DNA from 2 places in the Paenibacillus sp. MDMC362 genome. Region 2 is predicted to be linked to the other one. Evidence: riboswitches for the same ligand, from Rfam matches in the RefSeq annotation. Region 2 holds a riboswitch; the other holds the start of a gene.
The links. Region 2 has a riboswitch for cyclic di-GMP ahead of DP091_RS28160 (transglutaminase-like domain-containing protein). Riboswitches for the same ligand answer to the same signal wherever they lie in the genome.
Positions count from the first base shown of each region.

Region 1: it holds a riboswitch for cyclic di-GMP, as region 2 does, so the genes downstream of both, DP091_RS24195 (GTP cyclohydrolase II) here and DP091_RS28160 (transglutaminase-like domain-containing protein) in region 2, are expected to answer to the same signal.

Region 1 is NZ_QLYT01000051.1:117,719-133,412, forward strand. Features, by position in the region: gene DP091_RS24140 (discoidin domain-containing protein) at 1-685, opposite strand, end outside; gene DP091_RS24145 (DUF418 domain-containing protein) at 949-2,157, opposite strand; gene DP091_RS24150 (response regulator transcription factor) at 2,419-3,108, shown strand; gene DP091_RS24155 (sensor histidine kinase) at 3,105-4,568, shown strand; gene DP091_RS24160 (3'-5' exoribonuclease YhaM family protein) at 4,678-5,634, opposite strand; gene DP091_RS24165 (NAD(P)-dependent oxidoreductase) at 5,820-6,746, shown strand; gene DP091_RS24170 (aldo/keto reductase) at 6,876-7,796, opposite strand; gene mgtE (magnesium transporter) at 8,012-9,367, shown strand; gene DP091_RS24180 (SDR family oxidoreductase) at 9,622-10,698, shown strand; gene DP091_RS24185 (winged helix-turn-helix transcriptional regulator) at 10,771-11,145, opposite strand; gene ribD (bifunctional diaminohydroxyphosphoribosylaminopyrimidine deaminase/5-amino-6-(5-phosphoribosylamino)uracil reductase RibD) at 11,441-12,595, opposite strand; gene DP091_RS24195 (GTP cyclohydrolase II) at 12,613-13,362, opposite strand; cyclic di-GMP riboswitch class I at 13,550-13,643, opposite strand; gene DP091_RS24200 (aminotransferase-like domain-containing protein) at 13,806-15,152, opposite strand; gene DP091_RS24205 (nitroreductase family protein) at 15,331-15,694, shown strand, end outside.
Region 2 is NZ_QLYT01000069.1:48,705-64,398, forward strand. Features, by position in the region: gene DP091_RS28125 (MFS transporter) at 1-77, opposite strand, end outside; gene DP091_RS28130 (2-phosphosulfolactate phosphatase) at 274-981, shown strand; gene DP091_RS28135 (YhjD family protein) at 1,104-1,487, shown strand; gene DP091_RS28140 (DNA polymerase IV) at 1,484-2,752, shown strand; gene DP091_RS28145 (YolD-like family protein) at 2,749-3,090, shown strand; gene DP091_RS28150 (Rossmann-fold NAD(P)-binding domain-containing protein) at 3,336-3,866, shown strand; gene DP091_RS28155 (LPXTG cell wall anchor domain-containing protein) at 3,986-7,660, opposite strand; gene DP091_RS28160 (transglutaminase-like domain-containing protein) at 7,948-8,748, opposite strand; cyclic di-GMP riboswitch class I at 8,762-8,850, opposite strand; cyclic di-GMP riboswitch class I at 8,908-8,994, opposite strand; gene DP091_RS28165 (ABC transporter permease) at 9,266-10,219, shown strand; gene DP091_RS28170 (carbohydrate ABC transporter permease) at 10,232-11,161, shown strand; gene DP091_RS28175 (ABC transporter substrate-binding protein) at 11,251-12,747, shown strand; gene DP091_RS28180 (sensor histidine kinase) at 12,887-14,650, shown strand; gene DP091_RS28185 (response regulator transcription factor) at 14,625-15,386, shown strand; gene DP091_RS28190 (ABC transporter substrate-binding protein) at 15,419-15,694, shown strand, end outside.

The sequences.
Region 1 (15,694 bases), on a different contig from region 2:
GATCATAAGCTGTCTGGAAACGCCCGGTCTCTCCAGGTTGCAGGCTGATGGTCTGCCTGTCGAGTGAAATATCCCGCAGCGGGACATACTCCCGCATGGAGAGCTGGTCGAACCAGACCGTACCCGCCGATTTTTCCAGAAAGGCCTCGACCTTTCCCTGAGGATTGGCATCCATATCAGCAGCCACATGAACGACATGGCTGAAGTAGGTCCAATCCTTGGTCCCCCTTTCACCTTGAAACGCATAGCTGATGCTGCTAGTGCCGCTTCTCTTGTACTGGAAGCGGACCAGCACCTGATCCGAAACATTCTCGAGTTTGTACATGCCACTGAGCAAATAACTCTTACCTGCCTCAATGCCTGCCGCAGGGAGCGTTATCGCTCCCCGGTCGGTTCCAGATACGGTAGCGGTAATGGAGACAGACCGGGCCCCACTATAATAGACGGAGTCATCGACCGCAAATACCGGATTGCCCGCCGCCTTCCATTCACTGACATGTTCGGGAGCCACCTGGTCCAACCAAGAAGCCTTTGTGGTCACGGCTTCAAAATCCGAATTCAATAGCAGATTACTGCCTTGCGTAGTCGCTTGATCCGCCCAAGCCCCACCTCCCGTCTTCGAAAGCCCACCTGCCGACAATGCGATAACAAGCACGATCGTTAGCCAGCGTTTAAAGAACATCATCCAATCCCTCCCTCTCACGGATTCATCAGATTTGCCTTGCTTTTGCAGCTCCTGCACCCCATCTCCTTTCGCCTCGAAATTGTTATATCTAGCATCATAACGCAAGCACCTTAGAGCCGTACAACATATCTTAAAAATTGATAATGCATCTTCAATCGGTATCATGCCGCCCGATATTTTTGTTCGGTTTTCTTATAAAAAACTCGCCCCATAAGGGACGAGCATTTAGTGAGATTCACTTTTTGCGAGGGCATAACCTTCACTTATTCAGCATGCATAGCGGCCTTCTGTCCTTGTCTCACCGGATTTCCCCAATATGTAATCAGGCGCCAGATGTACTCGAATGGTCCCATCGGAAGCCGCTTCAACCAGACTCTGCTGAAGGCTGTTTGCAGAGCAAAAATGACGACAACCATCACCATCTGCCAGATCGGTTCGATCTTCCCATACCAGCCCAATCCGTAGCTGTAAAAGATTAATCCGCATAGGATCGATTGAAGCAAATAGTTGGTGAAGGCCATTTTTCCGGGATAAGAAAATAAATTCAGCACCTTCTGCCACGTTTTATTCTGGTATAAAAGTGCAAATACACCGATATAGCCCAGTGTCAAGAGTGGCCCTCCAACGAATAAGACTACGGCCTCGCACCAGGATGGTAGTCCATCCGCTAGCGACATCACGAGTTGGAGGACAAGACCCAGGCCTCCGCCAATGGCGACCAATCGGATGATCCCCTTCCTGTTCATCCGGACCTCATGCAAAATACGGCGCTTGCAGAAGTAGGCACCCATCAGGAACATCCCTAATACTTGCGGGTAGAAGACCACCATATTCAAGACGGAGCTGATGTAATCATTCAGCCGCTGAGCGATGATCTGGACCATCGTCCCCTCCCCGTAAATGGCTGCATCCCGCTCTTGGAAATAGACACCTATCTGATGCGCATCCGCTTGACTAAACGGCTCAAAGACCTGTCCAGCCGAAGAGTTCAGCAGACTTGCTCCCGTCAGCAGAACGGGAACGAGCAGCAGCAGGGACAGTGACCAGATCAGCAGCGTTCTCGGCTTGCAGCGTTGAAACAGCATCAGCAGAAAACCCATGAGTGCATAGTGGGTCAGAACGTCTCCGTACCAAATCAGAATTCCATGGATCAGGCCGATTAGGAGCAAAGCCGTCAACCTGCGAGTATAGATACGGTTAAAGCTTCGTCCTTTTGCCTGACTGCTCTCCTGTAACATGATCATGCCAAAACCAAACAGGAAAGAGAAAATCAATATGAATTTGCCGTCAATTACAATTCCGCGCAGCAGCATCAGGACTTCATTGTACCAGCCTGACCATAATTCAACCCCGAACGAAATGGTTTGCAGCGATGTCGTAAAAAACGTGATGTTCACCAAAAAAATGCCTAATAATGCAAATCCCCTCAAGCTGTCAATGAGCCTTATTCTTGGCTGTGAATTCGTTGCCATCATCGTACCTCCTTATCAATGTGCCTTCAGGTTAAGGTACAATCATAAAGAAAGGATAAAGAAAAGTTCTGCTTGTGGATCTTTTGATGTGCATTACTTCAACGGAGCAGGCGGAATCGTTCTGGAGAAGATCCGCATGCGCAGTGATGCTTGAACTACTGAATAATAAATTCCATTTCTTTATTCATTCTTTAGAAATGACGTGTACACTAACTAGATAGACCCTTTTTTAATAGCTATTTTTCGGAGGATGCAATAGATATGGCAAACGAAACGATCCTATTAGTCGATGATGAAGAAGAAATCATCTCATTTATACAAGATGCCCTGGAGCTAGAAGGCTATCAGGTACTGACTGCCGGAAGTGGACAGGAGGCGTTAATCCAGAGCAAACAGCAGCCGTCCCTGATCATACTCGATGTAATGATGCCTGATATGAACGGCATTGCGGTATGCGAGCAGCTTAGGGAAAAGACGCAGTGTCCCATTGTGTTCTTAAGCGCTTGCCAAAGTGAAGTGGACCGAATTCGAGGGCTGGCTGCCGGCGGGGACGATTATTTGCTCAAGCCCTTTAGCCTTGCTGAATTAAAAGCCCGTATCCATGCCCATCTGCGGCGAGAACAGAGAATCCGCACGCACAAAGAACAGGGCATCCTGCGCTTCCCAGCCCTGACGATCGATTGCAAGGGGCATGCCGTTACCTGCAACGGGCACAACATCGCTCTTACGAATAAGGAGTATCAGATCTTGGAACTGCTGGCGATGCATCAGGGGCAGGTCTTTTCCAGAGAGCAGATTTATGAGAAGTTATGGGGATTTGACGCTGAAGGGGACGACTCTACCATCACCGAGCATATTAAGAAAATACGGGCCAAGCTGGCCGCCCACGCACAGGACCGCAGCTATATTCAAACCGTATGGGGCATTGGCTACAAGTGGGATCCCCAATGATGAAACAGCGTTCCATCAAAAACACGTTCGCCCGCCATTTCGCCTCGATCATGGCCTGCAGCTTGCTGGCTACGCTTGTAACCTGGGGACTGCTCGCGATGCTGCTTGGATACTTGTTCAACCATGACATCGCGTTCCCGGCCAATCATTATGAAGCTCAGATCCCTGTAATTTCGGAGTACGCCGAAGCCCGGGGCGATTCTGTCATGGGCAGGCAGGGACAAGCCGATCTGGAAAAGGTAATCCCCTCGCAGGGCATGTCCTACCTGGTAGTGTCCCTTACTGGCGAACCCCTATATGGTGATCTTCCTCTCAACGAATCACTTAGCCGGCAAAAAATACTGGCACGCTTGAACCAGACGCATAAAAGCATGAATCAAGTCGTTAAATACACTCCGGTTGTCTCCGGTGACGGAAATCTTGCAGGGGCTCTTCTGCTTGGATATAACCTGAAGGTGACGGCAGCCAATCCGGCGCTGAATCCCTTGGTAACCATCGGGTCCCTCATCTTTGTTCTGACGCCTTTTCTGTACATCATCTTGTTCACGCTTATATTCGGAAGGCGATTCAGCCGACAGATCAGCACTCCGCTGCAGCAGCTTCTGCAAGGAGCCGAGCAAATTAAAGAGCGAAATTTACACTTTTCGATGACAGGGACATCGTCTATAACGGAAGTTAACCGACTTACACATGCCTTTGAGGACATGCGTCAAGAGCTGGAGCAATCCATCGAGCGGGAGTGGAGATTGGAGCAGGATAGAAGCACCATGTTTGCGGCTCTCGCTCACGACCTTCGGACACCGCTTACGATTATTCAAGGGCATGTTGAGGGCTTGGAGCAGATGAACGAGGAGTCTTACGAAGACAAACGATCGCAATATCTGCAAGTCATCAAACGCAACACGACACGCGCTTCAAAGCTCCTTCAGGATATGAATACCATCGCAGAAATTGAGAAGGTCTCTTTTCGGCTTCAGCCGCTTCCCGTGGATCTTGAAGAACTGGCAGATGATAAAACCATGGAATATGCCGCTTTATGCGGCAATCAGAACATAATCTTCCATACAGAGATCAACGATAATCGATTGAACAAGAAGCCCGTCCTCTTGGATCCCTATCGCATCATGCAGGTACTGGATAATCTCGTTTCGAACAGCATTCGATATACTCCTGAAGCCGGACTGATTCTATGGCGGATCGAAATCACCGAGGAGCAGGTGATGATGGCTGTTACGGATAATGGAGCAGGCTTTGGGCAGCAGCAGGATCTGCAGCAGGTATTTAAGCAGTTTTATCAAGGGGATCATCATTCCTCCAGACAAAAAGGGCATTCCGGTCTGGGGCTGTATATCGCCAAACTTCTCATTCAGCATCATGGAGGGCATATTTCTGCCGAGAACACCCCGCCTCGCGGGGCAACGGTGCGCTTTACCATACCGATATCGAGCCAAGAACCTTAAACTTTTCCCAGCATAACGAAGAGGCATCCTCCATGATCCAATGGATCGAAGGATGCCTCACTCATTTTATAAAAGGCACTCTCTTTTCTTACTCGTATTCAAGCAATCCTTATACCTTCAGTCGATAAATCGCCTTATTGTCGAGTCCGCGGATCATCGGTGTCCACGGCTCCGTTTCAAGTGTCGTATCCAGGGCATCCTCTACCATCTGCAGCTTGGCATCCAACAGATCGATATGATGCAGCGCGACGGCTTCAGCCGTCTGCGGCTGAACCGGGCTCCCCCACTCTCCCAGGTTATGGTGGGAAAGTACGAGATGCTGTAGTCCCAGTACCACTTCGGAATCCAGCGCGATGTCGTTCTGTATGGCCGCTTCAACGATCCAATTGGATGCCAGCGCGATATGTCCGATCAATTTTCCCTGATTGCTGTAGTCCGTAACAATGCCCATCTGAGCGATCATCTCTTCCGGCTTTGCGATATCATGAAGGATAATGCCCGCCCTAATCAAGTCCGGATTCAGAAACGGCCGCTGCTTGCAGATGAAATCGCCAATCTCCAGCATGCGGACAATATGATAGGCAAGTCCGGCAAAATAGGCATGATGATAGGTTTTGGCAGCCGGATAATGTATCAGCTTCTCTTCCACCTTCGACACACAATACTGCACAATGCTTCGTACCTGCGGCTCCGTAATCTCATTCATCGTAAGTTTGATCGTATGTAACAGATCCACGGGACGGATTGGCGCAGCCCTCACAAAATCGGTTAAGGAAACGCCGTCCTCATCCGTAGCTTTACGGATTCGGCTGATTTTGACTTGAGGCTGATCCCGGTAGCTCAGCACGGTTCCCCGGATTTTGACTAATTGCATCGGCAGGAACGTTTCTTTATCCTGTATGGTTACATCCCAGTACTTGGCCGAAATCTGGCCGCTCGCATCCGAGAGAATGATGTCAAAATAATCTTTCGGCGGCGTGCCGTTGGTCTGTCTCATATTTAACTCTTTCAGCAAGTAAAATCCAACAAAATCATCTTGAACGCTAAGTTTATTAATCGGCTTCATCTGGTTCCTCCCCAAAAAATCCCGTTAAGTTAACTATAACAAAGTCCCGTGCAATGAGTCTATTACACTGAAATATTCGCTCTGCAAAATAACAGAATCATTAGCCAAACTTCAGCTGTTGACTTTGACACCAGTGTCATCGTTTAGCATGGGGTTAGACTTATTGAGAGGAGCTATAATTCAAAATGAAAAACAATACGCAAAGTCAATCATCCGTGACGATCATAGGCCTGGGACCGATGGGTCAAGCCATGGCACGCACGTTACTGAATCACGGTTACGAGGTCACATTGTGGAATCGCACAGCCAGTAAAGCCAATGAGCTTGTTGATCAGGGAGCAATCAGAGCGTCCACAATTAAGGAAGCCTTGAATGCAAGCGAGGTAGTCATTCTCAGTCTTACGGATTACCATGCGATGTACGCTATTCTTGAAAAGGACTCTGACATTCTCGCGGGCAAGGTATTCGTTAATCTAAGCTCGGACACCCCGGAGAAAGCCCGGGAAGCAGCCAAATGGCTGGCCGGACATGGCGCTTCGCATCTCACAGGCGGTGTGCAGGTCCCACCGTCGGGAATCGGCAAGCCGGAGTCGTTCACCTTTTACAGCGGCCCCTTGGATATCTTCGAGTCCCAAAAGGAGTTGCTTGAAGTGCTGACGAGTACGGATTATCGGGGTGAAGATCCTGGGCTCGCCGCGCTATATTATCAGATCGGAATGGATATGTTCTGGACGGGGATGCTCAGTTATTTGCACGCTGTTGCAGTAGGCAAGGCTAACGGCATCACAGCAGAGCAATTGAAGCCTCATGCGATCAGCACGATGGCATCGCTGCCGCAATTCATTGAGTTCTATACGCCGCGCATCGATGCTGGAGAATATCCGGGGGACGTGGACCGGCTCGCCATGGGCGCTGCCAGCGTTGAACATACCGTCCATACTACACATGACGCTGGGATTGACGCTTCACTGCCTGAAGCGGTGCTGGAAATCTTTAAACGGGGGGTTGCCAATGGCCGTGGCGGGGACAGCTTTACCAGCCTGATTGAAACGTTCATGAAGCCCGCGGATCATCGCATTGAACCATCCCGTGCTTCAACGAGTCATCTCTAAAATTCGAATTTCTGCCTGCGAAGCGGGATGGTTGCCGGTTAGCAGGCAGGATGGGAATGATACAGGAAAAAGCACCTCTACAGGTGCTTTTTCTATTATCGTCCAATTCGCACTCGAATCTAGGTTGTACTAAGATTTCCACGCTCCCGGATGGTCGTCTTGGACCAAATCCAGCTCCACGGCTCTCGCGTTCGTCTCCACCTGCTCCACGCTCTTGCAGCCGGGAATGACGCAGCTGACAGCCGGATGCTTCAAGCACCAGGCCAAGGCCCACTCGGCCATATTCACGCCCTCCGGCACTTCGTTCTGCTTGATCTCTTCCACAAGCCTCAGCTTGGCATTGATCTCGTCCTGGTCACGATTCTTGCGCACATTGTCGCTGAACACCGTTCCCGGCTTGTACTTTCCGCTTAAGTACCCGCTTGCAAGCGGAACTCGCGCCAATACGCCAAGATCCTGCTTCATGCATGAGGGGAGAACCTCTTCCTCCGGAGCTTGATCCAGACGATTATACACGACCTGAATGGCTTTGGCATTCACCTCCGCAGCCTTGTCGGTTTGATAGATATTTCTGTTGCTTCCGATGGATATGCCCAGATTGCGGATCGTTCCCGCCTGAACCTGCTTGTCCAGCATCGTCCACATATCATCATTGTTGAACACTTCATCCGAGCCGGAATGGAATTGATACAGGTCGATGTAATCAGTACGGAGCGCTTTAAGTGACTCCTCCAGCTGAACTTGGATCTGCTTCGCATCCCAAGCGTTCTCCCATTGCTCATGCCATCGATGACCAAACTTCGAGGCAATGACCCAATCCTCGCGGCGGTCGCGCGACAAGAAATCACCGATGAAATTCTCAGACATATGATGAGGACCATAACATTCGGCTGTATCCAACAGATTAATGCCGAGCTCCTTCGCATGCGTTAAGATGGCATCGACTTCCTTCTGATTGAAATCCTTCCCCCAATCACCGCCAAACTGCCAGGTTCCCACACCGACTACCGATACTTTCAGATCGGTTTTTCCAAGACGTCTGTATTTCATATACTCACCCCTACTCTTAGATTTGTGCGCCTATATCTTATGTGAAATTGCAACCGTTTGCAACTCATGCTGCGGATTCTTTTTTCTCGTCCATCACCCTTGATTTCATCCACTGGCCGTATCCGGATTGTTTAATAATAAGTCGTTATGGTGAACCCTATAATACGTAATCATTTCGTTATCCTATAACGGAATCAGAAAGGAGGATTGTCGGCGTGAATACTCGGACGCTGGAGCAATGGATGCCGGACATTATAGAGAGTCTGAAAGCAAATACACCCCATGACTTTCAGCGAATGATCGATGAATTTCTTCCTTATGACCTGGCCAGAATACATAGCCATCTCAGCGATGCGGACCAAACCCGATTTCTGCAGTTTCTGAACGAGGAACAGCTGGCCGATATGATTCAGGAAATGGAGCATGACCAGCAGATCGAAGTTTTGGGCACGCTGGGCAAAGAAAAAACAGCCATCGTCCTGGACTTGATGGATAACGATGACCTCGCCATTCTGCTTGATGAGCTGTCGCCCGAGCAGAAAGACGAATTCCTCAAGGGAATGCGGGACGAGGAATCCCAGTTTGTCCTGAACCTGATGAAATACCCGCCGGAAACTGCGGGCCGAATCATGACCAATCGTTATGTGTGGATTCCCCAGCATTACACCGTATCAGAGGTCGTCCAGAAGCTGAAAACTTACGTCTCCATTTCCGAAACGATCAACTATCTGTACGTTATTGACCAAGACAAGAAGCTGATAGGCGTGGTGTCCTACCGTGGACTTATCTTGGCCGAACCGGATGAATATATGGTGGATATCATGCACAGCCGGGTACTATCCGTACCTGTGGATGCCGATCAGGAGGAAGTCGCGCAGATAATCCAAAAATACGATTTGGTCGCTATCCCCGTCGTTGAACAGGATAACAAACTTGTAGGCATCATTACGGTTGACGATATTCTCGACGTCGTCATCAAGGAAGCCGATGAGGACATTCGGAAAATGAACGCCACCGGGGGCAAATCCATTGACTTCAACACTAAAGCAACCGTTGCCGCCTTTCGAAGATTACCGTGGCTGATCCTGCTCTTATTCATCGGTCTGATCTCGGGGACGATCATTTCCCGATTTGAAGAGACGCTGGCACAGGTTGTCGCGCTAGCCTTCTTCATGCCCATGATTGCCGGAATGACCGGCAACACCGGCACGCAGTCGTTAGCTGTTATTGTACGCGGCCTGACTACGAAAGAAATGACCAAATCGCTGGTGTACCGACTGTTAGCGAGAGAGCTGAAGGTCGGCTTGATGATCGGGGTCACATGCGGGATCCTGATATCCTTGATCGCATACTTCTGGCAGGGCAATCTCTATCTGGGGCTTGTGGTCGGAGTCTCATTGATTGCAACACTCATCGTGGGCACGATGGCGGGCACCATCATCCCCCTCATTCTGTTCAAATTCAAGATCGATCCGGCTGTGGCCTCCGGTCCACTGATTACAACCATTAACGATATCCTATCGCTTGTCATCTACTTTGGTATCGCCACCCTGTTTCTTTCCTATATCTAGCCGACCACGGGGATGAATATTCCCTTTCAATAAAGACTTCCGGCACACAAGCTGGAAGTCTTTTGATGCTCTGCCAGATCCAATTTATCCACGGGTTTCTTATCCGGCAAGTGATTCAAAACTAATTGTCAACCTCTTTGCATTGCTTAAACATTACCAAAAAGTGACTAGGTCACTTCAAAGTGCGTACTTCTCAAGCCGAACCCTAACGTGCAAAATGACATTAATCAAGTATGACTTTAGGAGATGAATAAATGAATACAGATCAACGTTCACATCATTCGCAAAAGACGGCATTGGTTGTAGGAGCCAACGGGGTGATCGGCCGCAACCTCATCGAATACCTTGCCACGCTTCCCGATTGGAACATCGTCGGCGTATCGCGCCGAGGCGGCGAATCCACGAACCGGGTACGTTATATCTCCGCCGACCTGCTTGATCAGGAGGATACGATTGCCAAATTAAGCTCCTTGACCGAAGTGACGCATATCTTCTATGCGGCCTATCAGGACCGGCCAACGTGGGCCGAGCTTGTCGCACCAAATCTGGCGATGCTCGTCCATGTCGTGGAAGCTATCGAGCCCATTGCTGCCAATCTGCAGCATGTCAGTCTGATGCAGGGCTACAAGGTATACGGCGCGCATCTCGGTCCATTCAAGACGCCGGCCCGGGAGACGGATGCGAACCATATGCCGCCAGAATTCAATATCGATCAGCAGAACTTCCTCGAGGAACGGCAGCAAGGCAAAGTCTGGACCTGGTCGGCGCTGCGCCCATCCGTTGTCAGCGGCTTCGCCCTTGGGAACCCGATGAATCTGGCGATGGTCATTGCCGTCTATGCCTCGATTTCGAAAGAGCTCGGCATTCCTCTGCGTTTTCCAGGTAAGCCGGGGGCCTATCACAGTCTGCTGGAGATGACCGATGCCGATCTGCTCGCGAAGGCTACAGTATGGGCCGCAACCGATGAACGATGTGCCAATCAAGCATTTAACATCACGAATGGGGATCTGTTCCGTTGGAACGAGTTATGGCCGAAGATTGCGAAGTATTTCGAACTGGAAACCGCACCGCCTCTGCAGATGAATCTGGAAACGGTTATGGCGGATAAAGAGCCGGTCTGGAATCGTATGGTGGAGCATCACGGACTTGCGGAGCACACATATCAAGAGGTTTCCTCCTGGAAGTTCGGTGATTTTGTGTTCTCCTGGGATTATGATTTCTTTGCAGACGGTTCGAAGGCCCGCCGCTTCGGATTTCATGAGTATGTCGATACGGAAGCCATGTTCATGAACATCTTTGACGAGCTCCGGCGGCGTAAAGTCATTCCCTAAGCTATCGCGCAAGCTGCATGACAAAGAGCCGACTCTACAAGGAATAGTCGGCTCCTTCATTTATCATACCTCTTAGTGCCGATCCTCAAATGCAGGCTTCTCCAGCACCATGGCGGATTCGCCGTATTTTCGCTCGATATGAATATCGCCCCATCGGCACATCAAATGAAGAATTTCCTTCAAGCTCCAGCCATACTCGCTGAGTTCATACTCCACCTTGGGAGGAACCTGATTATACGTCTTTCGTATTATAACGCCTTCCTCTTCCAGCTCTCGCAGATGCTGTGTCAGCATTTTTTGCGTGATCTGGGGAATCAGGCATAAAAATTCACTATTGCGTCTTTTTCCGAAAGTAAGATGAAAGAGAATGACCGGTTTCCACTTCCCGCCAATGACCTCCAGCGTTGCTTCGACCGCAGTATTGTAGACTTTATTAGGATTTTCCATGCGTACTCATCTTCCTTTCGATATGCTGAACCCTTCTTCTCCAACAAGCATACCATTTTCCCCCTTGCTTAGAGCATGTATTCATACGATTTATCAGCAGCTCTACATAAAATGTCTCTTACAAAAATATACCATCTGATTTATGCTATCAACATGGGACTTGATAACCAGTTAATGGAAAATTTGAAAAACCGACAATAATAGATTCGAATATGCGAATGAGAAAAAACGGCAGTTGGGTATCCCGCTGCCGTTTCTATCATCCATAATATCATGTACTCTATTTGTCTATTCACTAATAACTATTCAAGGAAAGTTCATTCAGATTATCTGTTACGCAGGAACTTTTAGACATGGAATAATGGTAATCCGGATAAGCGGTAATGCAAATATCTTCGCCGATTTGTTGTACGGATTGAATCTTTACGCGTACCGCGTCATCCATTAATTCCAAATCCGAGCCGCCATAGGGCGAGAAGGATTGCCGTCCCCCCAACACTTTGGGAGCGATATAAATCATCCATTTATCAATAAGGTTGGCTCGAAGGAATGATCCATTTACTTCGCTGCCTCCTTCTACCAGCAGGTCGGTAACACCTCGCTGATATAACATATCCGATAATGCATGGAGATCCAGCCCGAAACGGTTCACAGGAACGAACAGAACTTCAATTCCTTTTTGCTGCAGCATGTGTACTCTTCCCGGATCAGCACCCTCCTTCGTGACTACCCATGTCGCTGCTTCCGAACAATCGGTAACTTTGGCATCTTCGGGCAACCTCAAATTCGAATCTAAAATTACCCGTATGGGATTCTTCCCACTTTCTTCCGGCAGTCGGGTCGTAAGGAGCGGATCATCGGCCAACACCGTATTAATTCCTACTAATATGGCGTCGACTTTGTTTCTTAATTTATGTACTACAAGCTGTGTTTCATCACATGTAACCCATTTAGAATGCCCCGTTGACGCGGCAATTTTTCCGTCAAGCGTCATGGCTACCTGGGAAATGATAAACGGCCGTCGTTTTGACATATTGTGCACGAATCGTTCATTAAGTAACTCGGCTTCCTTCCCCAATACACCCACATCAACTTCTATTCCATTCTCTCTCAATAATTGAATGCCTCTTCCGGCCACCTTCGGATTCGGATCCTCCATCGCCACGACAACTCTTGCGACTCCCGAATTCAAGACTAATTCTATGCAAGGGGAGGATTGAGGGCTTGGTTCCAGCGTAACATAGAGCGTTGCGCCTTCGGTATACCCATCAGCCATCCGAAATGCATGCACCTCTGCGTGAGGTTCCCCAGCTTTCCTATGAACACCTGCGCCAACTACTTGTCCGTCTTTGACTATCAGTGCGCCAACGACCGGGTTCGGATTGGTTTTCCCACTGGCCGTACCTGCCAAATCCAATGCCAGCTTCATAAAATGTTGGTCTAAATTCATATGATTAACACTCCCCATCATAATAAAGCTGTCTCCACCAAAGAGTCGTAAATATGACCTGATTTTTCGATCTTCGTTGCCAAATACCGATTATTATGCTCGGATACATCTCCCCAAATGGATTTATGATGATCGGTTAAAAGTCCCTTTTCCCGCAAAGACTGCAGCTTTCTAGGATTGTTTGTAATCAGGGTGACTGGTTTTTGCCGCAAGCTTTGGAGTACACGTATGGCTTCATCATAAGATCGATGGTCATCTGCAAAGCCAAGGCTTAGATTGGCCTCTACAGTATCGCACCCCTCATCTTGCAAAAGATAAGCTAACGATTTGGGGAAAAGCCCTATTCCGCGACCCTCGTGATTCGCCAAATAAAAGAGAGCTCCAGTACCGTTTTCGATGATCATGCGCATGGATTCCCGCAGTTGGTAGCCGCAATCGCATCGTTTACTTCCAAAGATATCTCCGGTATGGCAAATGCTGTGCATCCGTATCAGGGCATGCTCCTCATTGGCAAAATCGCCATATACTAGTACGGAAGACTGCTGATGTGAAGCAAGATCTGCCTGAGATAATGATTCCAGAATGTCATTCTTATCCATAAATGAATTACCTGTATTTAACCAAGTATACCATTTAAATACAGCCTCATTGTCCTCCAACTGCACAGGGAGCCTAACGGGACCAACAAGACCGATGTTGGGACATTCCGGCTGTTTAAGAATGGTTAATTTACTAGCTAGCAATTTCCTGACCTGGTCCATATTCATGAATACAACTCCTTGTTGGTTTAGATGGTGATCAATCGATTGGTTTGTTTCCCTCCTTGAAAACGTTGGCAGTTTTTACGTTAGCTACTACTCCTCCAACCTGAAAGAATTTGGTTAGAAAATGGAATTTTTTTAGAAATAAACGCAAAAAGCCCCTGTCTGAATAGACGGAGGCTTTTCCGTCGTATTCGGTAACTGGCTAGCATAGCGGATACGAGTGATCCGCCTTAGCCCCTATAGCTTTGCGTCGCCACTTTTCAGTGGGTTTGCCATTATCGTACGATGTCATTTCATAAAATAAATCCGCGATCATTGCCGAATATGGAAGAACACACCATATCGGAAACAATCGAAAGTAATAGCTTTTTATCATATAACTACCAGATGAATATAAAATACATTTTTATGAAATGCAACCTAAATATAAACATGACCCGAAAGAATCACCATCGATTGCCTTCTTCCCGCTTCACTTCCTCAACGATCGCTTGAACCCCCTTCTCTATCTGTTCCAAGCGCGCTCTGGAAATGCTGATTCGCAAAAACTTCTCCCTTTCCAGATAATCGGACAAATAAAACAACTTTCCGGGCATCACCAAGATGTTCCGCATTTTCAGCCGCTTGATCAGCCGCTCTAAGTTTATAGTCTGCGGCAGCTCGAATAATTTGTATATTCCGCCGTCACCGGGTACGACTTTAACGAGCCCGGTTCCCCCGTACCGTTTCACAGCGGAGTCTATTGCCTGCATTCTGGCTTCATATTGACTGTAGATTTTCTGTTTATGCCGTTCATACATACCGTTGCTGATATAAATTTCGAGCGCTGCTTGGGACAGCAGTGAGGTATCTCCATATTTTTTATAAGCATGAAATCCCTCCAGCAGCGCTTCCGGCAGCACGACGGCACCTAAACGCAGGCCTGGAAATATAATCTTTGAAAAGCTCTTCAAATAGATGATATGCGAAGTTTGGTTATAAGCATGGATGGGGTCGAATCCGCGTCCACTGCCAAGGTCAGCCATGTAATCATCTTCCACCACAAACACGTCATATCGGCTGGCCAGGGCGGCGATCGCTTTCCGCTCTTCCATTCGAAGCGACGTTCCGAGAGGGTTATGATATCTGGACATCGTGTAGAAAAATTTGATGTTCCCCGTTTTGAACCGGTCCTCGAGTGCTCCCAGATCAATCCCGGCTGTTGAGCGGGGTATGCCAATGACGGATAGTCCTTCCGCCTCCAAATATTGCAAATAGTTATTATAGCTTGGCTGCTCAACGAGAATCACCGATTTTCCGTTTGGAAACGGCATCTTAGCCAGTATCTCCAGCGCTTGATTTGCACCTGATGTCACCACGATCCGATCTGGCACGGTAAATACCTGAGCGTCAGCCAGATGGGACACAAGCGTTTGGCGGAGCTTATCCATTCCTTTCCCATCACTATAAGTAAACAGATGATATTTATAGGTATCAATCGCCTTGTTCAAGCAGTGCTGAAAGTCCAGATAAGGGAACACATTCACATCCGGAGAAGCCGACGCAAAATCAATCAAACTCTTATCCATGTTATCCGAATCCCCATCTTTCTGGACTACATAATAACCGCTTTGCGAAACCGAATAAATGGCGTGCCGTTTCTCAAGCTCAGTATAAGCACGAATCACGGTACTAATGCTGCACCCGTAGGATTGGGCCGCGCTTCGAACGGAAGGAAGCTTCTGCCCTGAACGATATTGTCCTTCTTGAATTTTCGATTCCATATCGGTAAGAATGGATAAATATTTTTTCATTACCCCGCCCCCTCGCGACTCTTATTATACAGGATCTCACCACTGTATCGGTACAGTTGTCAAAATAGGGAATGGTTTCAAACACATCATTATCCTATATTCAAGTAACCGTTCGCTGCGTTGGGAACACCTTCCCGGCCTTAAGAATGAAGATAACTATGATAGGGAGCTGATTCGCGTGGCATCCATTTCTCATGCCGATTATTTAACTACTGTACGTGAACGTCAAGCGGTAAAACATTTTGACCCCCAACACAAAATTAGTCATGAAGAGATTAAAGAAATGTTAGAGATCGCGAGTACCGCACCTTCCGCCTGGAATCTGCAGCATTGGACGTATCTTGCCATTACAGACAAGGCCACCAAAGACAAATTGTTACCCATCGCATATGGGCAAAAGCAAATCGTTGAAGCCTCCGCTATCATCGCGGTTTTGGGAAACCTGCAGGCCCATCAACATGCCGAAGCGATATATGAACAAGCGGTTCAGGCAGGATTCATGACAGAGGAGGTTAAAACGAATCTGGTCCGGCAGATAATGA
Region 2 (15,694 bases):
GTCTCCGCGGAGCCGGTCTGCAGGTCGATATCGCTATGAAAGCTGATATTCAGTTTTCGCTTTTTGGTCTTCTCCATGGTATCGCTCCTCGGACTTGAAGTTCGTGTAGAAGAGAACATTATCTTTATTACCACGCTTCCTAATTATCACCACATCCGGACTTAATATTCCATCAGCTGCCGAATCGATTAGAGGATTGGAGCACTCCTTGGATTTGGGCAAATATACTGTTACTAAAATAGCCCATTGTACCGGGTTAAAAGGGGATACGACATGCCGATACAGATTATTCAAGGACACCATCACACCTTGGGCGCATCACACATCAATGTTGTAATTGATGTTATAAGGGCTTTTACCGTAGCGCACTATGCCTTTATCCGTGGGGTTCAGGGTATCATTCTGGCAGGAACTCTGGACGATGCCTTGCGTCTAAAGAAAATCTACCCTGACTTTTTATTGGCGGGAGAGATACGGGGTCTGCCGATTCCGGGGTTTGAGCTGGATAATTCGCCTGCGCGTTTACATGACTTCGATCTTCGGGAGAAATTTCTGATCCAAAAGACAACCAATGGAGTTACAGCGACCCTAAACGCATTGAGCACCGAGCATCTATTCGTAACCGGGTTCACAAATGCAAGAACAACCGCAGAGTTTATAAAGAGGAATTTATTAAAAGACGATGGCATGATGATTAATGTAATTGCTTCGCATCCGTCAGGGGATGATGATCTGGCCTGCGCACAATATATAGCGGAGATTCTCCAAGACACTAATCGTATATCTGCCGAGCAAACCATTGAACGAATTCGAAAGTCAGAAGCGGCCGGAAAATTTTACGATATTGAAAAACCGGAATTTTTACGGGAGGATATCTCGTTTTGCATCCAAGAGATCCCTTCCGATTTTGTAATGAAAGTGAATCTGAACAAAAACCATCCGTTGATTGAAAGGCTCCAGGTGGGGGTCTTTAATCACTGATTATGCTAGGTACCGCTTGTGAGTTTCTGATTCCTCATCATAAGGGTATAATTTACATTGATAAAAGAACGAATGTTCGCATATAATACAAACAAACGTTCTCGTCAATGAGGTGGTTAACGATGTTGAGTATTGGGTTGAAACCAGATGAAACCCAACTGGTGAAGGATTATATTTTATTACCCCTTTTACTTGATGTGTTAGAGCATGACCGTTCGGTCCTATGCAGAGCAGATTTAAAGACCCCGGAGCTAACGAATGCGATGATCGACCACTTGCAGGCAGCTGCATTATCCGATTTAGCTCTGGCTCGCAGGAAAATGCGTGAATACGCCATTAAGGTTTACGAGGATCGAAAAACAAAACTTGGCATTGAGGTTGAATTCATCTGCAGAGGGTATCATCACAAGCTGTCTATACTGTGGGGGCTGATTGAGGCAGAGATCGAGCAGAGATCGTACACCTACCTGGGGCTAAAAATCGCAGATAAGGGGAGTTCGCTGTGAAATCATCTAACCGAGTGATCATGTTAGGGGATTGCCAGTCCTTTTATGCATCTGTTGAGAAAGCAGACCACCCCGAGTATAAAAACCGCCCGTTGGTCGTTGCAGGGGATCCGGAAAGACGTTCAGGCATCGTGTTGGCTGCTTGTCCGCTTGCTAAAGCAAAAGGAATAACGACGGCAGAGCGATTAGGAGAGGCACTATCCAAGTGCCCGGATCTTGTCGTCATCAAACCCAGGATGCAGAAGTATATTGACGTTTCGATGCAAATCACGGAGATATACAAGAGTTATACCGATTTAGTTGAGCCTTACAGTATCGACGAGCAATTTTTAGACGTTACCGGTTCGCTGCATCTGTTCGGCACACCGGACGAGTTAGCCAAAACCATTCAGCGTCATATCATGGATGCCACGGGTGTATACGCTCGCTTCGGCATCGGCGAAACCAAAATCCTGGCTAAAACCGCCTGTGATAACTACGCCAAGAAAAATCCGTCCGGCATCTACACGTTGTCCAAGGACTCGCTTCCCGAGACCCTCTGGAAACTGCCCGTTAGCTGCATGTTTATGGCCGGCAGCAAGATGACCCGCCACTTTAACGTAATGGGCCTGCCCACGATCGGCAGCGTGGCTCAGACGCCTCTTGCTAAATTGAAGCAGATGATGCGCCGTAAATTCGGTAAAAATTCCGATATCTCCGCCGAGATGTACTGGCGAATTGCCAACGGAATCGATGATAGCCCGGTAAGGCCAGGCACGCACCAGGTTGACCCTAAATCGGTTGGACATATGATGACCCTCCCTCGCGATTATACCAAGCTGGAAGAAATCAAGGTCGTGCTGCTGGAGCTGACGGAGTTGGTTTGCCAGCGATGCCGCGGTCTTGGTTTTATGGGGCATGTGGTGTCGGTCGGTTGTATGGGGGCAGACTTTGACCGCCCTACGGGATTTAGCCGACAGATGAAGATGGAGGATCCATCGAATATTACGAATCAGGTTTACCGCTGGGCATGCCGGCTGCTTGAAACGTATTGGGACGGCCTGCCGATTCGGCGGGTCGGTATTAGCTTGTCACAGTTTTCCCCGGATACGGAATACCAATTGTCATTGTTTGATACCGGACGGGAGCGGTCGATGGCACTGGAACGGGTGACCGATGCCCTGAAAAATAAATACGGGAATTCGATTGTGATCCGAGCCGTATCCAAAACGGACGCAGGCCAAGCGCTGGATCGATCAGCCAAGATAGGAGGACACTATAAATGACAACACGAAAAAAGCTTGAGGGCAATGGGCTGTGGGAATCCAGCCGGATGATGCTGCCGGAACACAAAGAAACCATCATTCGCAGGCAACTGGAAGAAGGACGGAAAGGTCGGCCGACGCTGGATCCGCAAGAAATGGAATTAATCGAGGGTGCGCTCGCCGAGTCATTTCATGAACACCGCATGATTACCGTGAAGCTATTCGATGAATATGAGGACACGCAATTGACAGGAATTGTCGTGCTGATCCATACGTTTAGACGGGAGATCAAACTATCCATGGCCGAAGAGGAATCACGTTGGATTAAAATTGACGAAATCATTTCAGCAGGATCATGATTTATAAAACTAAACCCGGCGTGAGATGAACACACATTAAGTACCTCTGATCTCGATCAGAGGTACTTTTGGTATTTATGTTACTGCACATTGGTTTAGACACGATTCCTAAATAAAAATCAGATCGAGAAAAGAATCGAGAAGATGGGTTGGATGATCCAGTCCCTTTTCCGATTCCGTATGCTGGGCTGAATTCAATTCAACCAAGCCATGGATGAACGCATACATGATGGCGGTTAATTCGGTTGGAGATTTCCGAATGTTTTCTGCCTTTTCTAAACACTACCAAATTCAAAATACGTGCACAAAATAGCATATATAAGTTTTCGCGAATCGTTTATGCTCTCCATTGTTTTTCGAATCGTGCTGGTCAGCATCTCAAAATTTTCAACCGCAACAGCCGCCAGCAAATCTTCCTTATTTTTGAGAGCTACCTGAATATTACCGTTAATGCTTTCGATCCGGGAATGATGCCAGGCACGGGACTTGCTCAAAGCTATACGCCGATTATGAGATTTGTTTGGAACTATCTTATGCCTGTTTTAACGCTATTTTACCCTAACGTGAATACGGTGCGTCAGTCCGGGAAAGCTTTGGCTTCGCTAGTAACCGATAGCAGGTTTAACCAAACGACAGGGAAATATTTTGAAGGTACGAAACAAATAAAATCATCCGAACTTTCTTATAACCATGAAAATAGGAAACAGTTATGGGAGGCTAGTGTAGCGTTGACCAGTTTGAATCAAACGGAGACAATTTTAGAAACGGGGATATAACTCGCCCCATGATCTGATCTCCGAACAAGCCTAATGGACGGGATTGAATCCCCAACATGGAAAACGGCTCCCCTTGCCCAGGTAATTGGACAAGAAGAGCCGAAGTATAGCGTGAGACGTTATGGTTTCATTTTTATCCGTTTGCGACCTAACCATACACCGAAAGCGATCAGCCCGAGCCCCGCCAAATAGAACGGATAAGGACTCGATTCTCCCGTTTTTGGAAGCATCGGAACCGTCGGTTGCGGTGTCGAAGCGTTCTCAGACGGAGTTGGTGCATCCGGCTTTTGAGGCTCAGGATCGACTCCTCCTCGCGGAATATCCTCTTCGTCAATATCGATGGCAGGTGTTTCCGGCTCTGCTGGAGGTGTCTCAGGTGTTTGAGGTGTCTCAGGTTCTTGAGGCGTCTCAGGCGTTGTTGGTTCACCTCTTGGAACATCCTCGTCCGGCACCTCTACCTCACCGGTCGGATTGTCCGGATTGGTTGGGTTCCCCGGATTACCTGGGTCTGTCGGATTGCCAGGATTCGTTGGGTTCCCCGGATTACCTGGATCCGTCGGATTACCAGGATTCGTTGGGTTCCACGGGTTTCCTGGATCCGTCGGATTGCCAGGATCTGTTGGGTTCCACGGGTTGCCTGGATCGGTCGGATTGCCAGGATCCGTTGGGTTTTCAGGATCTGTTGGATCTGTCGGATCTGTCGGATCTGTCGGATCCGTCGGTTCGCCAGGAATTACAGGCTCTTCCTTGCGGTTCGTAACGATCATTTTCTTAACGTTGTCTTGATTCTTGATGCTGAAATCAATCGTTACGTCCCACTTCGCCTGCTCGATCTTATATCCTTCTGGAGCGGCCAGTTCCTCCAAAACATAGTCGTCGTACAGCAGCTTTGTAAACAGGATCTTGCCTTCATCATCCGTGGTTTTAACGATCGGCGTCCGTTTGCCTGCCTTATCATAGAGCGCAAACTTGGCTCCTGCCAGCGGCTTCGTCTGATCGTCCTGATCCACCTTCGTTACTTCCAGGCTGCCCGTTACGCCGCCTCCGGAGCCTGAACCCGAGGAAGTACGGACAATAACCTCTTCCGTCGTTTCCCGAATCTCCGTCTTCAGCTGATCTCCTTCGAGAGCCACCTTATTCTGTACAGCCTCTTTATCTTCAGCAATAATGAACGACTGATATTCCAAAATATAAGCCGTCGAGATGTCATTTGTGAATTTCAACTCGAATGTCTCTTTATCACCATCAAGCCTATGGATGGTTAAGGTATAATCCTTCCCTTTAGTCAGCTCTTGGGCTTTTTCCGCTTTTCCGTTTGCATTGATCTTGGTCGCATACAAGCGGAAGGAATCCTCGATCAAGATCTGGTTCGGACTTGGATTATCGATAATTTTTGCGTTGGAAATATGCGACTGACCTTCATTGATGCGAATTTCCCAGTCGATTTTGTTTCCGTTCTGGGAGCCGCTCTTCTTCACATATTCGCCGCCGTGAGGAATCGTTACGCTGGCGTTCCATGTCGCTTTTTTAGCGCTGCCATCCAGCAGTACGGCGGTATTATCGATTTTGTTGACAATCAATGTGTCTTCCAGCGATGTTTTGAATTCAATCCAGTATGCCGATGAGATCGGGCTGGTAAACCGAACGGACAGCTGGTTTCCGTTAGCTTCTGATGGTTCAGTCACTGCATATTGTTCAGCTGGAACTAGCGAGCCCTTCTGAGCGCCATTCCGTCCCCCGGTCAACTCCATCTCGTATACCTTGACCGAATTCGGCACAAGCTTCTGCTGGTGCTTCAGAGCATCGGTTACGATCGCTTCGTTAAGCGAATCGAGATTATAATTCATCTTGATATTCCACGTCACTTCTTTGTCGACAGGATTGTAGCTGCCGCCTTTACCGCCGTTATTTTTCGTATAATCGTCAGCGGAGAAGCTAGCATCCCGCTCAATTGGCCCTCTGCTCTTGCCTTCTTCGACCCATGTCATCGAGGCTCTGTTCAAAAAGTCCCGTTTGCGATCCTTCAGCCAGCCGATGTTAAACTTCGTTTCATATTCAATCGTATAAGTGGCGTCAATCTTGGAGAATTCGATGACAAACCCGCTGCGTACATCATCGATCACGATTTTATAATCGCCCTCTGGAACGACTTTCCCGTCCGCTTTTACAGTCACTGAATCCGGAACGAGTTCGAGTCCGCCTTGCGGGAACGTATCCGTGATGACTACCTTCTCCATGCTGTATTTGGTGCCGTCCGGCTTTTTATCGCCATTGACCGTAATTTTCCACTTCGCGGTTTTTGTGTCAAAATTGACGTTCGAGGATCCTTTTACCAGGGCACGGCTTCCGTAGCCCGGAGCCGTTACTTCCTTGAATGCTTCGCCCGATACAACTCTGTTCTTGACCTCCTGACCTTCGGAGCTCAAGCGGTCAACCGGCATCGTCTGATAAACGATCGTATAAGGCGAATCGATATCCTGCTTGAATTGAAGCTCGAATCCGTTCGTGCCTTTCGCTACAGCGTTATAATCCTCTTCTGAAACCAGGTCTTTGGCATTCGTCGAATTCCCGTTATACACCTTCAGCGAATCGGCAACCCAGGTATGATTCTCACTAAATTCATCCGTAATTACGGCTTGAGCGCTCGGAATCTTCTTTTCGTTGAAATTGTATTTCACCGTCCAAGTAATGACTCCGGTATCCTTATCCTGGCGATACGACTTATTCAAGAATTGGCCGCGATCTACCGTTACGGTCGCCGTCGACTCCACATTTTCCATCCCTTCGCCTGACAGGACGGCGGTATTCTCAAACCGTGACTGTTGACCGATAAGCTTCGTCGAAAAGCGAATTTCGTAAGCTTTGCTGATTGTTTCATCCTGGAATGCAAGCTCCAGCTTGCCGCCACCGCCTGTTTGAACGGTGTACTTGCCGGCATCCAGCCGTTCGCCAAGAACCGCCGAGCCGTCACCGTTAACCTGCAGATTGTATACCTCAATGGAATCCCCGATGAGCTCCAAGCCTTCAGGCATTTCATCGGTGATGACCGCGTGCTTGATCTTATTGAGCGACTTGTTAATCTGTACCGTCCAATCGATCCGGTCTTTGCCAATCGCTTTTCCTTGCTTCTCGATCAGCTTTCCGCCTTGCGGCTTCAGATTCACGACGACGGTCTGAACCCCACCCTTTATCGGAAATGCAATAATGATTTCAGTGCTTCCTTTAAGAACTTCCTTCTTAAATTCTGTGCGAATTTCCAGCTTGCCGCTGATGTTGGAATGATTCTCCACGTAATCGTTGAAGGTCATCACAACTTTCCCGTTCCGATCAACCGTAAATCGGCCAACTTCGCCTTGACCGGCAAGGAGCGGTGCGTCAATGTCCGTAAAAATCTCAAACTGCATCGGCAGCTCGAAAGTGAATGTATCCCCCTTCTTGTAGCCGTGTCCGTTCGGTAGCTCCCATTCGTAGCTGAGATTAACCGCTGCACCGATGTCCAGGCTGCTGTCCGGATTATACACCGCATCAACCACGGTACCGTTCACATCGGTTAATACGACTTTGGTGAGTATTCCTTCCATGTCGACTGCTGGTGCTGGCGTGTTATATACGTCATCCGTGACTGTCTTTGGCTCGCTAACTTCTAATTCCTGCACGCCAGTCTCTGATTCCTGCACAGTAATGGCTGATGGCTGCTCGCTACCCGCCGCATTCGCCGTCCAAGCAAATGTGCCCAATAGGGTTTGAAACAGAAGCAGCAGCGCCACAACAACTCCACTTACTTTTTTCTTCATAATCTCTCCCTCAATCTTATCATTACCCTCGTAATATTCGGTTCCGATCTTACTTTTTCGTGCGCTGATTCGTCCCATGCTTCTATCAAAATGCATGCCAATAATGGACTTCACGAGCCATCATCTTCAGGACCTGTTACGGGCGCACGATTCATTGGTGTCTGTATTTTCCTTCAGAACCCAGCGGGCTTCCTGCATTATATCGGCCAAAACTATACAATTTCTATACAACCGAAATAAGCCTTGGACATAATCGTCCAAAGCTTAGTTTTATTGCTACGCATTAATTAGTAGTATTTGGTTGCTGAATAGCTGGAGGCATCTTTAATCATTTTGTATCCGGCCCCTTTGCTTTTCCAGCTTGCATCGACGGTTGTGTCAATGGTTACCCACTGCCCGTTCAAATATACTTCATTCCAGGCGTGGTAGACATCGACGTATTCCGAGGTTCCCATGACAAGCTTTGCCGGAATATCGAGGCTTCGGAGCATGGAAGCGAACAGGGAGGCGTAATCGTAGCACATTCCCTTTTGTCCAGCGATCGTGCGGTTGCTATCGGGAAGGTAATCCGTCAGCTTGCTGGATGCCAGAGCGTTGTCGTACCGAACCGTCCCGACGATATATTCGTAGACAGCCTGTACTTTTTCCTTGTCGGAGTGAGCAGTGCGGGTTAGCTTTTTCGCAAGCTGAGCAGCCTTGCCCTCTTCGCTCCAATCGACATTTTGTACAGAGTTCAAAAATACTTGGCTGCCGTTCGTCAGTTGAAGTTTAACTGCCGCTTCCTGTACGATCTTGTATTTGCTGCCGCTGACTTGTTCGAGCACGGAAATCTTGTAGTTCCCGTTGCCCATCTGCAGTGGAAAAACTTCCTGCTGCTTCGCCCTCGAAAGCCCATATGTATATTGATCCTGACCTTTTCCGATCATGAGCTTCGTTTTGGTGCCTGCTTTCACGTCATACCGAATGACGATTGCCCCACGATCCAGTTCCTCCAAGCCCAGCCAATCTTCAGATGGTGCAGCTTGTACAACCGGAGCCCATATCAGTAACGCAAAAAGTCCAATTATCGCGAACATTGCGTTGCGCATGCTGTAACTCCCCTTCGGTGGCCAGGCTGCCATTTGACATTTCGTCAAGAAGGCCCTGTAGCTTTGCGTCCTAGTCTTTCGACAAGTTTGCCATTATCGTATTAGAGTTTCACAGGATTCAGTGGATGTTTGTCCAAAAAAACAAAAAAAGCGTCTTCGTTCGGTAGCTGGCTGTCATTGACGTTTCGTCAAGAAGACCCTGTAGCTTTGCGTCCTTGCCTTTCGACAAGTTTGCCGTTATCGTGAGTAGCTTTTGTGAATACATCATATCAAATATATCCATTTCTATCAATAAAAAAATTAAAATTTGTAATATTGTTATAGGTCCCACAGAGCTGTCTAATCCGAACGTTTGGCTCTTGTTAATTAATCGACCAATAGAGCAATAAATCTTTTGAATCTAACGTTTGTTGACTATAGTATCAAGTTTGTTATCTGGAAGCATCGAATCTTCCTCTTATACAATAAATCTAACAAGTGCACGACAAGCGAGACAACACCGTAAGGAGTGACAAACATGAGCTCACAAGCCGAACCTAAAAAACGAAAGCGCTTACGAATACGCTGGCACAAGCAGGATACGGAACTAACCCTCTTGGCGCTGCCGACCACGATTTGGTACATCCTGTTTAGTTTCTTACCGATGTTCGGGATCATTATCGCCTTTAAAAATTTCAGAATTAGCGGCGGCTTTTTGAGCAATGTGTTTAACAGTCCATGGGTAGGCTTCAAAAACTTCGAATTCTTGTTCAAATCGAATGACGCCTGGATCATTATTCGCAACACCATTGGATACAACATTGTGTTTATCGTCCTGGGGATTGTTCTGCCCGTTCTATTCGCGATTATGATCGGACTCCTCCACAGCCGTAAAGCAAGCAAGGTCTATCAGACGATGATGTTCCTCCCCTATTTCCTATCCTGGGTGGTCGTATCTGCGGTAGGCTGGGCTTTCTTAAGCTTCGACAAAGGAATTGTCAATCAAATGCTCGTCAGTATGGGCAGCGACCCGATTAACTGGTATATGGAGCCGAAATATTGGCCATTCTTCTTGATTCTCTTAAATGTCTGGAAGGGCCTGGGCTATGGTATGGTCATTTATTTGGCAACCATCACGAGCATCGACAGCACCTATTATGAAGCAGCTGTTATTGATGGCGCTTCGATTTGGCAGCAGACAAGATTCATTACATTGCCCATGCTCAAGCTGGTGATCGTCATGATGTTCATCCTGGCCGTAGGGCGCATATTTTACACCGATTTCGGTTTGTTCTATCAGGTCACGCGAGACTCCAATTCGCTGTTCAACGTGGCGACCACCATTGATGTCATGGTGTATAAACAATTGAAAACCGCCACCGTAGGGATGGCATCCGCAGCCGCATTCGTACAGTCTGTTCTGGGATGCGCTACGATTCTGATCGCTAACTGGATTGTTCGTCGAATCGATCCGGATAGCGCGATGATGTAAGGAGGCAAGACGATGACACCAAAAACCACTTACGAGACGGGCCTTGAGAAGTTTAACCGTACAAATAAAGCCGTCAACCTGTTCTTCAACCTGGTATTTATTATTTTGGCGCTGCTCTGCGTCATACCTGTAATCGTTGTTCTGTCCATCTCCTTCTCCAGTGAGGAGTCCATCCGAGAGACCGGATATCATCTGCTGCCGGTTGCTTTGTCGGCCGAGGCTTACGTTTACATCATCAAGCAGGGAACGATGATTCTGCGGGCCCTCGGTGTATCGGCCCTCGTTACCGTGGTCGGTACCGTGCTCGGGGTGCTGCTAACCGCCTCCATGGGTTACGTTCTCTCTCGCCCAAACTACAAGCTGAGGGGCTTTCTGACTTGGGTGGTATTCATCCCGATGGTATTCAACGGCGGCTTGGTGTCCAGCTACTTCATTAACACGAATTTACTGGGACTGAAAGACAGCATTTGGGCGCTTATTCTCCCGCTCGCCGTTTCATCGTTCAACGTCATCATATGTAAAACCTTTTTCAAAAGCACGATTCCCGACGGGCTGATCGAATCAGCCGAAATCGACGGCGCGAGCCAGCTGCGAATCTTCTTCTCGATCATCATGCCGATCTCGCTGCCGGTCATCGCCACCATCGGATTGTTTCTCTGCTTTGCTTACTGGAATGACTGGTTTCAATCCATGCTGTATATCGACAACCAGAACCTGTATTCCCTGCAAGCGCTGCTCAACAGCTTAATGAGCAATGTCGATGCACTCGCCAAGAATGCAGCGAGTATGGGCGTTAGCTACGCCATGCTCGTCGCAACGATGCCGAAGGAATCCGCCCGCATGGCGGTCGCCATTCTCATCGTGCTGCCTGTAGCATTCGCCTACCCTTTCTTCCAGAAGTATTTTATTTCCGGATTGACGGTCGGCGCCGTGAAGGGCTAATGACGAAATAAACCAAGACAAGCTTGGTTTATGATAAATATCCGCTGAACAACACTCAGGTAATTTAACTTCAAAAAGGGGGAAATGAAATGAAAAGAGCATTAAAGTTCATCTCTACGCTGTGCGTGCTGACGCTTATGTTGACCGCTTTGGCAGCCTGCGGCGGCTCGAAGCCTGCTTCCACAACAGACGGATCCCAAGCGACGCCGGACACATCCAAAGACTCCGAAACGACAAGCAAGGATATTCCGACGCTAACCTGGTGGACCATCGGCGGCCAAGTACCGAACAATTTCAGCAAGGCGGTCGATGCCATGAATGCCTATACGGCCGAGAAGATTGGCGTGAAGGTCGACATCAAGGTAGCCAGCTGGGGCGAATGGGACACCAAAATGAACACCATCGTGAATACCGGCGAGCCCTTCGACATCATGTTCACGAACAGCGGTAAATACAGCAAGCAAGTGACAATGGGCGCGTTTGCCGATATTACGGATCTGGTTCAGAGCGAAACGCCGGACTTGTACAAATTGATTCCCGAAAAGGTATGGGAAGGCACCAAGATCGGCGGCAAATATTATTCCGTTCCGACATACAAGGATTCCGCGCTGACGCAGTACTGGGTATTCGATGACAAGTATGTGCAAAAGTACAATATCGACATCAACAATATCAAAACATTGCAGGATCTGGATAAGCCGCTTCGTGACATGAAGGCCGGCGAAGGCAAAAGCTTCTATCCGCTGCCAATGACGCAAGGCGAAGGCTTGAACGGTTTCTTTAACGAATATGACGATTTAACGCTGGGCTTCCCTCCCATCGGCGTAAAAGCGGACGATGCATCGCGCACGGTCGTCTCCGTTCTCGAGCAGCCGGATATCATGGCAAATCTGAAGCTCCTGCATCAGTGGTATCAGGATGGCATCATCAACCCGGACGCTCCGACGAAGACGGAGAACGACAAAGGCAGACCGTTCTTTGCAGCCCAGGCATTCCCGGGAGCCGAGGTCAGCTGGCAAATCAATGACGCCATTGAAAAGTATAATATGGTACAGCATTATGGACCGATCTATACCACCAGCACGATCCAAGGCTCGCTAAACGCGATTTCAGCGAATTCCAAGTATAAGAAGGAAGCATTGAAATACCTTGAATTAGTGAATACCGATCCTAAACTTCGCAATATGCTGGCATTCGGCGAGTTAGGCGTCGACTACAACAATGTCGATGGCGAAAAGGTGATTGAGCGTACATCCGATACTTGGCCGCTGGCTGCCTACACGCAAGGCACATTCTTCAATTTGGCGGTGACCCAGGGCGCCCCTGAAGATCAATGGGAGCAGGTTAAAAAGCTGAACGATGCAGCGACCTCTTCCACCGTTCTGGGCTTTGCGCTGGACATCACCGATCTTCAGACCGAAGTGGCGAACTGCCAAGCCGTATGGGATAAATACAAATATGAGCTGATCACGGGCGCATCCGATCCGGAAACCATGGTGCCGAAGATTACGGCTGAATTAAAGTCAGCCGGCATGGACACGATTATGCAAGCTGCCCAAGAGCAAATCAACAATTACTTCAAGTAAGATTACAATCAGGCGCATCCCTTAATGAGGCTCTCTTAAGGGGTGCTTTTTCCTTAGATCTATGAAGCTGGGCGCTAATCGTGTTAAATTGAGATATGGCAACATCTGTTTCAACGACCTGCTGCAATCGAGGTGTCGTATGGGCTCTTTTTTGCAAATCAAAATTTATCGTCACAAGTTTATTGCCTATGTCATCTTCGTCGTGGTCATCGGACTTACGCTGGGTACGCTGACCTGTGCCATGCTGCTGAATCAATGGGTTGGCAATGCCCGCATCGAGGCGGCCAATGCCTTCTCGCGCGTAGAGAATGAGCTGCAGTATGATGCCGATCGCATCGAGGCTTACATGCAGCGAATGTATTCCAATCCCGCTCTGATGGATGATGCTCGCAGCTTTTTAAGCAGCAGCGCTGAGGGTTACTTAACCCGCAGGCTGCAGAACAGCCAATTCTCACAGCCGCTGGTTTCTTTTCCGGAGGATGTGAAGACCTATCTGTACAGCTGGGCGCAGGGCGAAATCACGCAGATAAGCACGCATACCGACAAGTATGGCAATGTCGTCCGTTTTAATGATAACGGAATTGCAAGCTTTACCTTCGGGCTTCCGAATACGGATGAAACTTTTCGCGATACCTTGATGAAGGGGTTCGTATACCGCAAGAAACTGTCGAATCCAACGTCAGGTTCCCAGGAATTCGGTGAGCTGCGCTTCTTGGTCAGCAGCGAGCAGATCTTTAAATCCGTTCAAAGCTTCCGATTGGGTAATGCCGCTGCAGTCAGCCCCTCCGGTGAAATATATCTGATCGGTAACGAACAGGACCGGGACCTGGAGGAGTTATCCCGACTAGCCGCGGCGAAAGAACGCAGTCACGGCATTATTTCGAAAGGCGTTTTGAAGCATATCTTTTATGTCTCCTTTCCATCCACCAAGTTTAATTTCAAATTCGTCAGCATCATCGATTTATCTATGCTCATCCGTCAGCATGCCGGGATGCTGATCACCATCTTTATGATCATATTGACGGCCATGATCAGCGTGCTTCTGCTCATTGCATACAATATGCGGGATGATGCCCTCTTCCTGCGCCGCATCATTCAATCGATTGGACGTGTGAAGATGGCCAATTTCACGCCTAACCGCCCTGCCCGTTACCGTCGAAATGAATACGGCATGATCGCCCGGGAATTGGACGATATGATTCAGCAGCTGGATAAGCATATCCGCAACGAATATCTGTTAAAGATCAAACAGCAGGAAACTGAAATGAAAGCGCTTCAACATCAAATTAACCCCCATTTTTTATACAATACGTTGGAGGTGATCCGCTCCACTGCTCTTGTCAATCAAGACAGGGACACCGCTGATGCCATTGCAACGCTGGGGACGCTCTATCGTGATATCGTCAAAAAGGAAAATATCATTTCGATTGCGAGCGAACTGGAATTGCTGCAGAAGTACTTGGAGATTATGGAGTTTAAGTATCCCGAGCGTTTTTATTATCAAGTGAATGTAGAGCCGGCGCTGCTGCATATCCCTACCGTGAAATTCTGGATGCAGCCTTTGGCTGAGAATTTTTTTATCCACGGTTTTAACGCGAATCATGAGTTTAATTTGTATGTCGTTAATGGCTATGAAGCCGAAGATGGTTACGTACTGGAATTCGTGGACAATGGGCGCGGTATTCCTCCGGAGCGTTTACGTACCGTTCGAAGCACAATGTCTAATCATGATGAACCTTCTTCCCATAGTATCGGACTGCGCAACGTATATACGCGCCTTCACTTTTTCTACGGGAGCGGCTTTTCGATCGAGATTGCGAATAATGAGGAAGCTGGAGTCAACATATCCGTGCGGATTTCAAAAGAGGTGATTGAACATGTACAAACTGATGATTGTGGATGACGAACCTCAGATTTTGGAGGGAATGAAGCGAATTCTGGATTGGAAGCAATACGGATTTGGCCGGATCGAGACCTGCGAATCCACGGACGAAGCCATGTCCAAGGTGGTCGACCTGCTGCCGGATGTCGCCATATTCGATGTTTGCATTGGCAAGGAGCTTGGATATGAAGCGATCCGCAGGCTGAACGAATTTCAAATTCCTACGAAATATATCATTATGAGCGGCTATAGTGAATTTACATATGCCCAGGAAGCCATTCGGTGTGGCGTCAAAGACTATCTGCTCAAGCCTGTGGAACGCACCAAGCTGCAGCAGGTGATCGAGAAGATCATCGTCGAGGATCTGGGCGGTTCGATAGGTAACAGGAACGGCGAAAGCTTGAACAAGGACCCGGTATTAGGTGTAAGCCACGACAGCTTATCCAAGCTGGTCAACCGCATCCTGCTGATGATCAGGACAGAGTATGCTCAGAATATCACGTTGAAATCCGTAGCGGAGCGTTTCCAGATGAACAGCACCTACCTTGGACAATTGTTTCTTAAAGAAACCAACATGAAGTTTTCCGAATACCTCATGGCTTACCGAATGCTTCTTGCGCAAGAACGAATTCAATCAACAGATGAGAAGATTTCCTACATCGCCTTTTCCGTCGGCTACAACAATCTCAACTATTTCTATACGCATTTTCACAGCTTTTTCCGAAAATCTCCTTCTGAACTGCGGGGAAAAGGGTAACAGCGAACGCGGCGAAAAAAAGGAGGGTATCGATGATGTTAAAGCACCCAAGGCCCACACGCATCTTCATGATCATCAGTCTCATAATGCTGCTGACATCCTATACAACCGGCTGCTTCCGACAGCCCGGATACAACGACCAAACATACGATGGGGACACGGTAAATCTGATCTATTATACGATCGGCGAGCCCGACAAGGATCTGCAGCTCGTCAATGATAAAATCAATGAAATCATGGCTCGTAAAATCGGTGTGACGATCACCTATGTCAAGGTAAGCTGGCAGGAGTATGAGGATCGTCTGAAC